2 regions of the Kribbella speibonae genome follow, and region 1 is predicted to be linked to the other one. Evidence: riboswitches for the same ligand, from Rfam matches in the RefSeq annotation. Region 1 holds a riboswitch; the other holds the start of a gene.

Region 1 (7,170 bases):
ACACCTGCTCCGCCTGCGCCGCAGGGTCGTCGCGGCCGACGAACTGCCCGTTCGCGTCCAGTGCGACCTGCCCGGAGATCGCCACCCACTGGCCGATTCCGGTCACCACATGGCTGTACCCGTTGCCCGGCGCAACCCCGTTCACCTGCGGATAGTCCAACTCAGTCATGGACCAGATATACCCCGGACGGGGTTGAGAAACCGGTTTCCATCGGGAGAGGATACGGGGGTGGGACGGACACCGAAGGACTCGATCACGATTGCCGACGTCGCGCGGGCGGCGGAGGTGTCGCGGGCGACCGTGTCCCGGGTGATGAACGGGCGGCTCAGTGTCGCACCCGAGATCGTCGCCCGGGTGCGCGCCGCGGCGGAGCGGCTCAACTACCGGCCGAGCGACCTCGCCCGGAGCCTGTCGCTGGGCCGGACGAACATGGTCGCGCTGGTCGTCCCGGACCTCGGCAACCCGCTGTTCCAGCAGATCCTGCGCGGCATCACGAACGCGTCCGCGGCGGCCGGGTACAAGGTGCTGGTCGCCGAGACCGACGAGGACCCGGACGCCGAGGCGGCGATCGCGATCGAGGCGCGGCGCCGCTGCGACGCGCTGATCATGGTCTCGCCGCGGATGGACGAGGAGGCGTTGCTCGAGCTCCTGCCGCAGGTGCAGCCGGTGATCCTGGTCAACCGTCAAGGGCCGGCGGAGGTGGCGTCGGTGGTCGTCGACTACGGCCGCGGCGTACGGATCGTCGTCGATCACCTGGTCGGTCTCGGGCACCGACGGCTCGCGTTCCTGTCCGGCCCGGCGGCGAGCGCGTCGAACGTGCTGCGGCTGCAGGCGCTCGCGGTCGCCGAGCGGGAGATCCCGGGGCTGGAGCTCGTCCGGCTCGAGTGCGGCCGGTCGATCGAGGACGGGTACGCCGCCGTGGAGCGGGTGCTCGACGCGCAGGTCACCGCGGTCGTCGCGTTCAACGATCTGGTGGCGTTCGGGTTGCTGGCGCGGTTGAACGAGGTCGGGGTCGCCGTACCGGACGATCTGTCGGTGACCGGGATGGACGACATCGGCCTCGCGCGGTTCGCCGTACCGTCGCTGACAACCGTGCGGGTGCCGCAGACGGACCTCGGCGAGCTTGCGTGGCAGCGGATGCACGCGTCGATCAGTGGGTCTTCGGATGGCGTTGACGCCGTACCTGAGTTGCGGCTGGCGGTGCGGGCGAGTACCGGTCCGGTGCCGCCGGAGCCGCGGATGCAGGGCGACGGTGCGGCCGACCGGATCGGGTGGCAGCAGCAGGGGGACATCTTCGCGCTCGGAAGTTCGGAGGGGCTGCTCGCGCGGTACGAGTTCGGCCGGCGGATGCCGCAGGTGCACGCCCCGCGGCCGTACCTGCACCCGGTCCGGACGCTCGCCGGGCACCCGCTGACCGAGGTCAGCCCGGTCGACCATCGGCACCACTACGGGCTCTCACTGTCGATCGCGCAGGTCAACGGCACCTCGCACTGGGGCGGCCGGACGTACGTCCGTGGTCAAGGCCCGACCCTCCTCACGAACCACGGTCAGCAACGCAGCCGAGGCGTCACCGTCGACCGTCATGAGCTGGTCGACGACATCACCTGGTACGACGAACAGGGCCGGCCCCAACTGGTCGAACGCCGGCGCCTCACCGGTGATCTCGCCTTCGGTGGCTGGCGCCTTGACTGGCACAGCGTGCTGACCGCCCGGTACGGCTCGATCCGGATCGACAGCCCGGCGACCTGTGGACGCGAGGGCGCAGGGTACGGCGGGATCTTCTGGCGACTGCCGTCCGGAGCGACGACCGTGCTGAGCGCCGACGGCGACGGGCGGGACGCGGCCTTCGGATCGAGCAGTCCGTGGCTCGCCCTCGTTCAGGGTGGTGTCAGTCTGCTGTTGTTCCAGCCGGAGCGGGTGCGGCCGTGGTTCCTGCGCACCGCCGAGTACGTCGGCGCGTGCCCGGCGCTCGCGTGGGACGAGCCGTTGACGTTGCAGCCGAACCAGGACCTGACGCTGTCGCTCACCGCGCTCCTGCTGGACCGTGCGGTGGACGCGGCGGAGGCTAAAACGTTGGCAGGCCAGTTGTAGGCGACGACGCCAGCGCCGACTGCCATCTCTTCGGCACACGGCCGGCGAGGCGTGCGTTCCGGCCTGCCGAGACGGCGTCGCGCATCGCGGCCGCCATCAGGGCGGGCTTCTCCGCGCGGGTCACCGGGGTCGCGAGCATCACGGCGGCGCAGCCGAGTTCCATCGCGAGCGCGGCGTCACTCGCCGTACCGATGCCGGCGTCCACGATCACCGGGACGTTCGCCGCCTCGGCGATCAGCGCGATGTTGTGCGGGTTCCGGATCCCGAGCGCCGAACCGATGGGTGCGGCCAACGGCATCACGGCCGCACAACCGGCCTGCTCCAGGCGGCGGGCCAGGATCGGGTCGTCGTTCGTGTACGGCAGCACGGTGAAACCGTCGGCCACCAAGGCGTCCACGGCATCGAGCAGCTCGACCGGGTCCGGCAGCAGCAGATGGTCGTCGGCCACGACCTCGACCTTGATCAGGTCGGTCCCGAGCGCCTCACGGGCCAGCTTCGCGGTCAGCACGGCCTCGGCCGCGGTGTGGCAGCCGGCCGTGTTCGGCAGGACGTCGATACCGTGCTTCTTCAGGACGTCGAGCACCGAGCCCTCGTGCCCGGTGCCGAGGCGGCGCATCGCGACCGTGGTCAGTTGGGTGCCGGAGGCAATCAATGCCTCCTCCATCACTTCCAGGTTGGCCGAACCGCCGGTCCCCATGATGAGTCGCGACGTGTACGTCCGCCCGCCGAGCTCCAGTGGATCATCCATGTCAGCCTCCCTGGGTCGCGCTGACGATCTCGACCCGGTCGCCCGGCTCGAGCGTGGTCTGCGCCCACTCGGCCTTGGTCAGCACGTTCTGGTTCACCGCGACCGCGATCCCGGTGGCACGATCGGAGTACTCCGCGATCAGCTCGGCCACCGACTTGCCGGGCGGTACGTCGATCGCCGTACCGTTCACCCAGACGGATTCCATCGCTTCCTCCCTACGCCGGAATTACCCGATTCAGGTTCAGCGGTCGGTGACGGCGCAGTCACCCTCTCAGCCCACTCCCTGCGAGCTCCCGCGGACCTCTCGACTATAGCTGACAGCTCAATCGACGACGGTCCCGGTTAGCAGGGTGGCGAGCTCGGTCGGCCGGTAGAGGACCTGTTTGCCGGTGCGTTGCGGTTCGACCAGCCCGGTACGGCGCAGCAGCTGGAGATGCTGGCTCACTGCGGACGGCGTCACCTTCAGTTCGCCGGCCAGGTCGGTCGTCGTCCGGGGATGGGTGAGGAGCGCGAGGATGTGCGCTCTCGGCGTACCGATCAGCTGGGCGAGGTCGTCGCGGGACGGCGGCTCGACGACGGACCACAGGTGGGCCTGACCGCGTGGCGGGTAGCCGAGCAGCGGCTCGGCGCCGGGGTCGAACGGGATGACGGCGTGCGGTCCGAACAGGGTCGGCTGCAGTACGAGCCCGCGACCGTCGACGTGTTCGGTGCGGCTCTGCTCGGCCACACGGTCGACCTCGAGCAGCCCATCGGCGTACGTGATCGCCGGGCCCAGACCGTTGAGCATCGCGCCGGTTCCTTGCTGGGTGACGACGTGACCGCGGTAGCTGATGTCGGCGGACAGGAGGGTGCGCATGCGGCCCCAGTACGGCGCCATGACGGCGTCCCAGTACTGGCTCAGGGTTTGGACCACCTTGTCTCTGGTTAGATCTTCTGGCAGCTCGCCGTTGACCGCTACGAGTTGGCGCTCGAAGGTCTCAGGTGCGACGTTTGCGATCACGTCGAGCTCGTCGGAGAGCTGGGTCAGCGGTGAGGTCGGTCGTGGCGTCAGGAAGTCCGGGCTGCCCATGGTGTCGTTGACGAGCCACTGCAGTACGGACCAATCCAGCGCGGCGACCTGCGGCTGAACGGCCCGAACCCAGCCGAGCTGCAGCGGGAACCGGCCGGGATCCTTCAGCGCACGCAACGACAGCACCGTCTCCGCCACCGGCGACACCGCGAACCTGATGTCGGCCAGATCCTGCGAGTTCAGGACATAGGTGAGCACCGCATCTCCCTTTCCACGACATGAAGTATGGATTGTCGGTGGCAGGTGGGAGCGTTGATTTCATGGGTTTCCGAGCGATGGACGACGATGAGATAGCCGAGTTCCTGGCGCAGCCGCTGGTGGCCGTGCTGGCCGTCGACGACCCGGGGTGGTCGCCGCATGTGACGCCGGTGTGGTTCCACCACCTGCCTGACGAGAACAGATTCCAGGTGATGACACCGGCTAAATCCAAGAAGACCCGGCTGCACCGGACCGGCACGGGTGAGCTGTCACTCTCGATCCAGTCGGCCGACGGTGCAACGGCTCGGTACGTCAACATGCAGGGCGTGGCGCGGTTCTTCCCGCTTGATCCAGACCTGCTGAACGCGATGGTGGAGAAGTACCTACCTTCGGAGCACCGCGCGGCCTACCTGGCGCACCCACCCGAGGACTCGATGTTCGACATCACGCCACGGCGCATCACCACCGCTGTGATCGACTGACAGTTCCGCGGGCTACCTCGTCGTACGGGGTATGAGCGACGATTACGTACTCGATGGGGAGCGGACCCGGATCGGGTTCGTGGCCGCGCACCGCGTGGGCGGCAAGGTGCACGGCCGCTTCACGACGTTCGAGGGCGCCTTTTTTGTGAACGCCGCGGACCCGGCGGCGTCGACCGGCTGGCTCACCGTCCAACTGGAGAGCGTCGACACCGGCAACGCCCGCCGCGACTCTCAACTACGCCAGGACTTCTTCGGTACGTCGACGTACCCGGCGATGACGTTCGTCGCCACCGACGTCGTACCGACCGACCCAGACCACGTCGACGTGACCGGCGACCTGACAATCCGCGGCGTGACCCACCCGCTCACCATCCCGTTCGCCCTCACCCAAACCCCCGACGAACTCCACCTACAAACGTCCCACCCCATCAACCGCCACACCTGGCACGCCAACTGGAACGCGCTGACCACGGCCCTCATCCACCCGCAGGTAGCCCTCTCCGTATCCCTCACCGCCACCCGGCGCGCTTGACTCGTTCGCCGCGACCCGCGCGCGCTGAGCTACTCGCAGGCGATCCCGTCGTGGTCGGCGTCGAGACGGTAAGTATCTGAGCCGACAACCTCGATCGGACCGTCGACGTACTCCGGCCCGTTCCCACTCCCGCCCGAGCAGTCGACGTCACTGGCAATCGGAACGCACCCTGAGTAGTTCGAATCGCACCCACCCGACTGCTCCGGCTCCTCAACCTTCGTCCCCACCGCCGTCACCTGCGACCGAGGCGCCTTCGCCACCTCCTGCCGAACCAACCGCTTACCGGTCTGTACGCCGTTCACGAACGTGACCCGGTAGATGAGCCGCCGCGTACCGTTCACCCCCGCCGTACGAACCTCCTTCTCGCCCTTCGGCAAAGAACTGTCCGTCACCGTCTTCTTCTTGAACGGAATCACCCGAAACTCCACGACCTCCTTCGTGGTCGTCACAGGCACCGCCTTGACCGTCACGGTCGGCGGCGCCGGCGTCCCGTACGGCGGGATCGTGGTGACCGGAGCCGCCGGCCCCCGCGTGGTGACCGAACCGGACGAGACGCTGCCCTCCAGCCTGGTAGTCGGTTCCGGCTCATCCCCCGCCGACGTACCCGACTCCGCCCCACACCCACCCACCAGCACCACCAGAGCAACCGCCCCCAGCGCACCACGCAGCAACACGATCCATCCCCCCAAACCCGCCGTCGGTTCCCCCCGCGGCAAGATCTGTCAGCACCCGGCCCACCCGAGCGAATTCCGATCTGTACCACCACCCCCACCACCCCCGCAACCCCTCACCCCAACCCCCCACCAAGCAAACCCCCACCAAACCTGACACACTGTTCCCCTCACCAACCGAGGGCCTCTAGCTCAACTGGCAGAGCAGCGGACTTTTAATCCGCGGGTTGTGGGTTCGAGTCCCACGGGGCCTACCACTTTCCGCAGGTCAGGCGCACATCGGCGCCTCGGTCTGGAAAGTTGGGTCTGCGCAAACTCTGCCAATACTCAGAGTGGCCGATGCATGCCCATCTGAGGGGGATCGGCGGCTCCGCGCAGCCAGCTGGCGGCGCGTTGCTGAGCGACGTATCGCATCCTGTCGCACTGCTCCCGTTTCGTCCGATCCCCGCCCCGCCCAGACGTTGAGCTGCCACGTGCAGCTGGACTGTGGAGGGCTGAGATGAGCAGACCGCACCTTCCGATCGGAACGTGGGGCAACGTCCGATCCCGTGCTGAGAGGAAGGACGCCGAGGGCAAGGTGGTCTCCTGGCGCGCATCCGCGTACTTCCGTGACCACGACGGACGCACCCGTGAGGTCACCGCGTCTGCCAAGACCAAGGGCGCAGCCGAGCACCGCCTACTCACGAAGCTGCGAGACCGGGCAAAGCTCACGCAGTACGGCGAGCTGAGCCCGACGGACAAGATCAACGACCTCATCGACCTGTGGATCGAGAAGCTCGAGGAACGCATCGAAGACGGCCGTCGATCACCGACGACGCTGACGACCTACCGCACGGCCATCAAGAACCACGTACGCCCCGCCCTCGGCGAACTCCTGGTCGGCGAGGCAACCACGCCCCGCATCGACAGAGTGATCGGAACCATCAAACGCAACGCCGGCCGCCCCACCGCGAAGACCTGCCGCGCGGTCATCTCCGGCATGATGCAACTCGCCGTCCGGTACGGCGCCCTGACGGTCAACCCGGTCCGCGAAGTCGAAGCGGTCGAGTCCCGCCCGAAGAACCCGCCGCGCGCTCTGACCAACGAGGAGATCGCAGGCCTACGCCAGCTCTTGACCACCGACGAGGCCGCCGTGCACGCCGACCTCCCGGACCTGGTGCTCTTCATGCTCGGCACCGGAGTCCGAATCGGCGAATCGCTCGCGGTCCTCTGGTCCCAGGTCAACCTCGAATCCGGCGCAGTCGAGATCACCCACACCATGGCCCGCGTCCCAGGCCAAGGCTTGATCCGCAAGGCCCCGAAGTCCAAAGCCGGCGAACGCGCCCTACCCCTTCCAGACTGGGCCGTCACCATGCTCCGCCGACGCCACGCAGCCGGC
Region 2 (7,170 bases), on a different contig from region 1:
CATCCCGGTGGGCACGTCGTACGGCGGAGGACCTCGTCAGGGCTGGATGATCTCGGCCCGGACCAGTGCCTTCAGGCGGCCGCGGAGGATCTTCTGGCGGCGTTCCTCGTCGGGGAACAGTTCCAGGTAGGCAGGGCCCTTGGCTGCAAGCAGGTCGTCGTCGAGGCGCCGTACCGTGCCGGCTGGGGCTCGGTGTGTCATGGCTGCCTGTACTGCTTCGCTGTCGATGCCTCTGAGCAGTTCGGTGAGCTGCTCCTCCGTGTCGATGCCGAGGCGGTGCAGGACGCCCAGGATCCAGGCGTAGTGCGTGGTCTTCGCGTGCGGCGCATCCGGGTAGCGGCGGGTCAGGTACGTCGTCAGCGTGGCCGTGGTGAGATCCAGCGGCGCCTTGTCCTCAGCGGTCGCGGCGAGCTCGCGGTACAGCCGGTCGATCTCGGTGAACTCGTTGTCGGCCAGCTCCATCAACGCCGCCGCCAGCAGGAATCGCCGGTCGAACTCGGGCTTGCGGTCCGGCGGGATGTCCAGCTTGTACCGGATGTCGTGCTCGAACTCGGCCCACGCGTGCTGGACCGCCGTCCGGACCTGGATCTCCATCACCAGGTTCTTCAGTACGGCGTACTCCGGCAGCTCGCGGCGGTGCTCGTTCAGCCGGACGAGGTAGTGCTTGCTGGCGTACCCGAAGACGCCCTGCGCCCGGGTGTGCGCGCCCATGTCGGTGTGCTCGACGATCTCGAACTCTTCCTCGATCACCTCGCAGACCCGGTCCACCGCCTCGACCAGGAACGTGATGACCCGGGCCGCGACCAGGTCGGTGATCTGGTTCAGCGGGTCGTCGTACTTCGGTCTGGAGGGGTCGTCGGGATGCGGTTTCGACGCCTTCGCGAGGAACGACTCGGGGTCCTTGGCCCGCGCGGTCGCGGTCAGGTAGTTGATGCCTTCCTCTTCGCCGATCAGCTCGTTGATCAGCGCCTCGAGCTTGCGCGCGCCGCCGACGTACTGCTGATGCACCCGCTCGTACAAGGCGCCGGCCCGCGGAACCCACTCCACCATGCGGGAACCATAGTGGCCTCGGGGTCGCTCGTGGTGTCTATCGGTTTCTAGTGATTTCACTAGAAAGCTGTAGAGACCTGTCGCGACACGCTCTCGTCGTTGATCGGTCAATCTACGGATAACGCTAGACGGCCTCATACAGTGAAAGCATGGATCCGATCCGGAATCCCTATGCGCCCGGCGCCGGTCAGCGGCCGCCTGAGCTGGCCGGACGCGACACCGAGGTGCGGCAGTTCGAGGTGGTGCTCGAACGGGTCGCGGCAGGCAGACCCGAGCGGAGCCTGGTGCTCAGCGGACTCCGGGGCGTCGGTAAGACGGTGCTGCTCAACACACTGCGTTCGCAGGCGATCAAGCGGGCCTGGGGCACCGGGAAGATCGAGGCGCGACCGGACCAGAGCATCCGGTTGCCGATCGCGCAGGCGCTGCACACGGCGATGCGGGAGCTGGGACACCGGCACCGCGACGACGAGAAGGTCGACCAGTTCAGCGCCGTACTGAAGGCCTTCGCGCTGCGTACTGCGGCCAATGACCGGAAGGGCATCCGCTGGCATCCGCCGGTGGACGTGGCCGCCGCGAAGGGCCGGGCCGACTCCGGTGACCTGGAGATGGATCTGATCGAGCTGTTCACCGACGCCGCGGACCTGGCCGGTGACCTGACCGTCGGGGTCGGGCTGTTCATCGACGAGATGCAGGACATCAGTGCGGACGACCTGTCCGCGCTGTGCGCCGCATGTCACGAGATCTCGCAGCAGAGCGCGCCGCTGGTCGTCGTCGGAGCGGGCCTGCCGCATCTGCCCGCCGTACTGTCGGCCTCGAAGTCGTACTCCGAGCGGCTGTTCCGCTACATCCGGGTGGACCGTCTGGCGCGCGAGGCGTGCGACCGCGCGCTGATGGTGCCGGCGGAGAGCGAAGGCGTGCAGTACGACGAGGAGGCGCTCGACGAGCTGTACGCGCAGACGGACGGGTACCCGTACTTCGTGCAGGCGTTCGCGCACTCCACCTGGGACCACGCGCCGACCTCACCCATCACCATCAAGGACGTCGCCGTCGCAGGCCCCGAAGCGTCCGCCGAACTGACCGTGGGCTTCTTCGGCTCCCGCTACGAACGAGCCACCCCCGCCGAACGCGAGTACATGCGCGCCATGGCCGAACTGGGCATCGGCGTCGACGACGGCTCCGTCCCCACCGCCGAGGTAGCCAGCACCCTCAACCGCAAACCCCAATCCCTCTCCCCAGCCCGCGACGGCCTGATCAAAAAAGGCCTGGTCTTCTCCGCCGAACGCGGCACCGTAGCCTTCACCGTCCCCCACTTCGGAAAATTCCTGCGGACGAGGACGGCTTAACACAACCGGGGTTTCGTGCCTTGGCAGGTATCGGTAGGGTCACGTGTCATGACCACCCGGCGGAGCGGCCAGCGCGGACACACGTCTGGGCGGCGCCGGGGTGGGCGGCACAGTCGGCGGAAGTCTTACAAGGGGCAGTGGCTTGTGGTGACCGCGTTGGCGGTGCTCGGGACTGTGGTGGTGGCGCATCCGGATGTTGCGCATCGGAACAGCTTGGCGGCGCAGGCCGTTGCGGGGGTCAACGAGGTTGCGCAGGAGGAGCCGGTGGCTTCGGTGACGCCGCGAACGACGCCGGTTCCGGTGGCGACGCCGACGCAGAAATTCACCACTCCGTTGCGGCCGGCACCGACGCTGACGCGGAAGCCGAAGGGTGCGAAGCCGAACGTCCTGGTGTCGACCGGGAAGCTCGCGGTGGTGCCTGGGTCCAACAAGGCGACCGGTGTCCGCGACAAGATGACGTACCGGGTGGAGATCGAGCAGGGCGTGTCGGTGAACGGTGCCGCGGTCGCGGCGGCCATCCACAAGACCCTGACGGACCCGCGCGGCTGGCAGGCGGTGCACCCGGTGAGTTTCGAGCGGACGGACCGCGTCGACGCCGACCTCCGGATCATCCTGGCCACGCCGACCCTGACGGACAAGCTCTGTCTGCCGCTCGACACCGGCGGTGAGGTCTCCTGCCGGGTCGAGGACCGTGTCGTGCTGAACGCGAAGCGGTGGCTGTACGCGATCCCGGCGTACAACGGGAAGGTCGACCTGTACCGCAGCTACCTGGTCAACCACGAGGTCGGGCACGCGCTCGGCCACGGGCACTCGACCTGCACGACCCCGAAGACCCCCGCGCCGGTGATGATGCAGCAGACCAAGGGGCTGGCCGGCTGCCTGCCGAACGCCTGGCCGACGATCAAGGCCACCTGAGAAACTGGGTACGACGGGAGGGAGTACACGATGTCGTCACAGGACTTCCCGACGTACGGCAGGGACGATCAGCCCGACAAGCAGCAGGCACCCGACGAGGAGCATCACTACGCGCCACCCACGCCGTACGGCGGTGGCGCGTACGGCGGCCCGCCTGCTCCGCCGGAGCAGTTCCCCTACGCGCAGCCCCAGCCCTACGAAAGTCAGCCACCTGCGCAGGGCAACCCGGCGTACCACCAGCCTCCGGCCTACCGCCCCGGTGCACCGTACGGCGCTCCCGCGAGTCCTGAGCCGCATGAGCTCCCGACATACGGCCGCGAGCGGCACGAGCGTGACCCACGTGCCGCGAGGGTTGTCGGCCTGGCCGCGTTCATCGCCGCGATCTACGGGCTGCTGGTCGTCTCCGTCCAGCGCGTCGCGCTCCGGGAGATCTCACAGGCACCGGGCTCACCACTCAACCACCCGCTCCGTACTGACGTGCTCGACGCGATCGGCCAGCTGCTGCTCGTGGTTGTCGGCACCGGCGCGCTCGTGATGTGGGTCCGCGACGTGCTGGCCCGCCGCAAGACCGGTGGCCGGCTGGACCCGGCTGAGCTGGCCGGTCTGCTCCTGGTCGCGGTCTCCTTCGTCCCGATCCTGGTCTGGCTGATCATGGTGCTGTCCACAGGTCTCGGTGCCAGCGACGGCGCGGTGCACCGGCTGCCCACGGCGTACGGCTGGGGTGGTTTCGGCCTGCTGATCCTCGCTGTCGGCCTCCTGCTCGGGTACCGCGAGCTCAAGCCTGACGTATCGAACCCGGTCGTCAAGGGCGCCCCGGCCAAGGCTCCGTGGGAGTGAACGCACCTGTCGTTCTTGTGCCCGGCCTGGGCCTCGGCCCGGAGTCGTACGCGCGGACGGTCGAGCACCTCGTCACGCCGTACCACGTGGTCACGCTGCCCGGGTACGGCGAACCGGCGGGCAGCCGTGAGGACCTGCATCCCCGTGCCCTCGCGGTGAGGCTGGCGGAGAAGATCCGCGAGCGGTCCGTCCTGGTCGGCCACTCGGCGAGTTGTCAGATCGTCGTCGAGACGGCGATCCGCTACCCGGAGCTCGCCCACGCGCTCGTACTCGCCGCACCGACCGGCGACGTCCGGCTGTCGAGCTGGGTCGACCGTGCGGTCCGGTTGGTCGGCTCCGCGATCCCGGACGCACCGAAGCTGGTCCGGATCAGTCCGCAATACGCCCGTACGACGCTGCCGTCGATCGCCCGTGCCGGCGAAGCGTCAAGGCACCACGACCTGGCCGCCGTGATGCCGCACGTCCAGGCGCCGGTGGTTCTGGTCCGCGGCAGGCACGACCTGTTGTGTACGGCGGAATGGGTCGAGCGACTCGCCGAACTCAGCCACGGCGAGGCCCGCACGCTGGACTCCGGGGCCCACATGCCGGTCGTGACGAACGGCCCGGAGCTGGCCGCTCTCATAGAACGAGCAGCCGCTCTCCCGGAAACTAGCTGACGAGTTAAACTCAGCAACACATACCTAAGCGGGAGCTCGCACCGAGGATGCGCGGGCTGAGAGGGCGACAGCTGGGTCGCCGACCGCCTGAACCTGACCGGGTAATGCCGGCGTAGGGAGTGGGGTCACTCATGACCGATACAGCTGTTCGTCCTGCCGGTACCACCGAGGCGCCGCTCGTCCTCACCACCGATGCGCCGCGCACGCTCGGCTTCTTCGACCAGTTCACGCTCTGGGGCAACTTCGGTATCTCGCTGTTCGGTCCGGTGACCGGTGCGCTCGTGGCGGCGTACACCGGCTCGCTGTGGCAAGGACTGCTCGCGGTGGTCGTCGGCTGTGGCATCGGTGCGCTGGTGCTCGGCGGAGCGGCCGTGTTCGGCTCGCAGACGGGTGCGCCCGCGATGGCGAGCCTGCGCGGTCTGTTCGGCCGCCGTGGCTCGATCGCGCCGACCGTCCTGAACATCGCGCAGAACGTCGGCTGGGCGACGATGGAGATCATCGTGATCTCGCAGGCCGCGGTCGCGGTCACGAGTGAGCGGTGGCGCTGGTTGTTCGTCGTACTCGCCGGAATCATCGCGACCGCGATGGCGGTCCGGCCGCTCGGCAGCGTGCGGATCCTGCGGAAGTTCATGGTCTGGCTGGTGCTGCTCGCATCCGTGTACCTGTTCGTGCAGGTGCTCAGCAAGCCGGTGCACGCCTTGCCGCAGGACAGCGTGTTCGGGTTCTGGCCGGCGGTCGACCTGGCCGCGGCGGGCGTCGTGTCGTTCGCGCCACTGGCCGCGGACTACACGCGGCACTCGCGGACCAACAAGGCCGCGTTCAGCGGCTCCGCACTCGGCTACGGCCTGGCGGCGATCGGGTACTACGCACTCGGTGTCGTCGCTGTGGCGACACTGGGGACCAACAGCGACGACGTGATCACCGCACTGGTCACGCTGCCGGCCGGTGCGATCGCCCTGCTGGTCCTGCTGGTGGACGAGGTCGACGAGGCGTACGCGAACGTCTACTCGACGACGATGGCCGCCCACAACCTGATCGGCCACATCGACCGGCGGTGGATCTCGATCGCGATCGGCGCCCTCGCCACCGGTATTGCGCTGTTCATCGACCTGGGCAACTACACCCAGTTCCTGTACCTGATCGGCTCGGTCTTCATCCCGCTGTTCGCGGTCGCGATCGCGGACTTCTTCGTGGTCAGCAAGATGAAGTGGGACGTCTCCGGTACGGCGAAGTTCCGCTGGCAACCGACCGCCGCGTGGCTGATCGGCTTCGTCGCCTACCAGTTGGTGAACCCAGGCACCGTTTCCGGCTGGTCCCCGTTCTGGACGAAGATCCAGCAGGCGATCTTCAACGATCAGCCCGTCCCCGGCTGGCTCGGCGCGACGTACACCTCAATCATCGTCTCGATGGTGGCTGCCGTGCTGCTCGGTCGGATCGGTCGGCGGCGGGCTGCCTGAGCAGGACCAGTGCGACAGCCGGGAAGAGCAGTACCGACAGGAGCCCGGCGCAGACGAGAGCGGCGGCGGTGATCGGGGTCATCAGACCGGTCGCCACGCCGATCTGCGTCGCGGTCACGATGAAGGGGAGCGACGTCGCCTGCAGCAGCGCGGTCGCTGCCGTCGCGCGAGCTCCCAGCGTCCGCACCGCGAGGTACGCCGGTACTCCGCGAACCGCTAGCAGTGCTAGCAGGAACAGCGGTACGCGGACGAGCGCCGCCGGGTCGTCGAGCAGGCCGCGCAGATCGAGCCGGAGCCCGCTCGTCACGAAGAACACCGGGATCAGGAACCCGTAGCCCAAGGCATCCAGCTTGACCCGGAAACGTGGGTGCGAGGTGGCGTCCCGGTCGACCATCCCGACCACCGCACCGGCGAGGAACGCGCCCAGGATCGTCTCCAGCCCGAACTGCTCCGCCAGCGCAACAAAAGCGACCAACAGCACCACAGCAGCTCGCACCCGGATCTCCGCCGTGGTGTCCTGCAGCCGAAGCAGCACCCCGCCGAGTCGCTGCGACCGTCCGGCGGTCGTGACGACCAGACCGGTGACGACCACGAGCAGGGCGAACAGACCAACCATCACCAGCCGCTCACCGGCACTGCCACCTTCGGTCGAGAACACCAGGGACAGCAGCAGTACGGCGGCGAAGTCGGCGACCGATGCGGCGGCGATGGTGAACTGCCCGACGCTGCCCTCGGCTTTGCCTGCGTCCTTGAGCACTGGCACGACCAGACCCAAGGAGGTAGCTGACAACGTCACGGCAAGCAGGAGTGCGCTCTGCACCCACCCGACCGCGGAGAACCCGAAGCCGACCAGCCCACCGAGCAGCAACGTCACCACATACCCCAGAACGGCCAGCCGCAGCACCTGCCCGC

The links. A riboswitch is a leader RNA that binds a small molecule or an ion and turns the genes downstream of it on or off. The one in region 1 is predicted to bind thiamine pyrophosphate.
Region 2: it holds a riboswitch for thiamine pyrophosphate, as region 1 does, so the genes downstream of both, E0H92_RS01070 (purine-cytosine permease family protein) here and thiS (sulfur carrier protein ThiS) in region 1, are expected to answer to the same signal.

What each region holds. Positions count from the first base shown of each region.
Region 1 covers NZ_SJKC01000006.1:493,367-500,536, forward strand. Annotated here, with positions in the region: gene E0H92_RS36620 (RidA family protein) at 1-169, opposite strand, end outside; gene E0H92_RS36625 (DUF6807 family protein) at 230-2,092, shown strand; gene E0H92_RS36630 (thiazole synthase) at 2,067-2,840, opposite strand; gene thiS (sulfur carrier protein ThiS) at 2,842-3,045, opposite strand; TPP riboswitch at 3,036-3,147, opposite strand; gene E0H92_RS36640 (DUF5937 family protein) at 3,163-4,107, opposite strand; gene E0H92_RS36645 (pyridoxamine 5'-phosphate oxidase family protein) at 4,185-4,589, shown strand; gene E0H92_RS36650 (YceI family protein) at 4,621-5,121, shown strand; gene E0H92_RS44810 (G5 domain-containing protein) at 5,151-5,795, opposite strand; tRNA gene E0H92_RS36660 (tRNA-Lys) at 5,974-6,049, shown strand; gene E0H92_RS36665 (helix-turn-helix domain-containing protein) at 6,292-7,170, shown strand, end outside.
Region 2 covers NZ_SJKC01000001.1:199,251-206,420, reverse strand. Annotated here, with positions in the region: gene E0H92_RS01100 (MFS transporter) at 1-50, shown strand, start outside; gene E0H92_RS01095 (GTP pyrophosphokinase) at 37-1,050, opposite strand; gene E0H92_RS01090 (ATP-binding protein) at 1,200-2,393, shown strand; gene E0H92_RS01085 (DUF3152 domain-containing protein) at 2,538-3,308, shown strand; gene E0H92_RS01080 (hypothetical protein) at 3,339-4,145, shown strand; gene E0H92_RS01075 (alpha/beta fold hydrolase) at 4,142-4,801, shown strand; TPP riboswitch at 4,820-4,937, shown strand; gene E0H92_RS01070 (purine-cytosine permease family protein) at 4,933-6,258, shown strand; gene E0H92_RS01065 (cation:proton antiporter) at 6,197-7,170, opposite strand, start outside.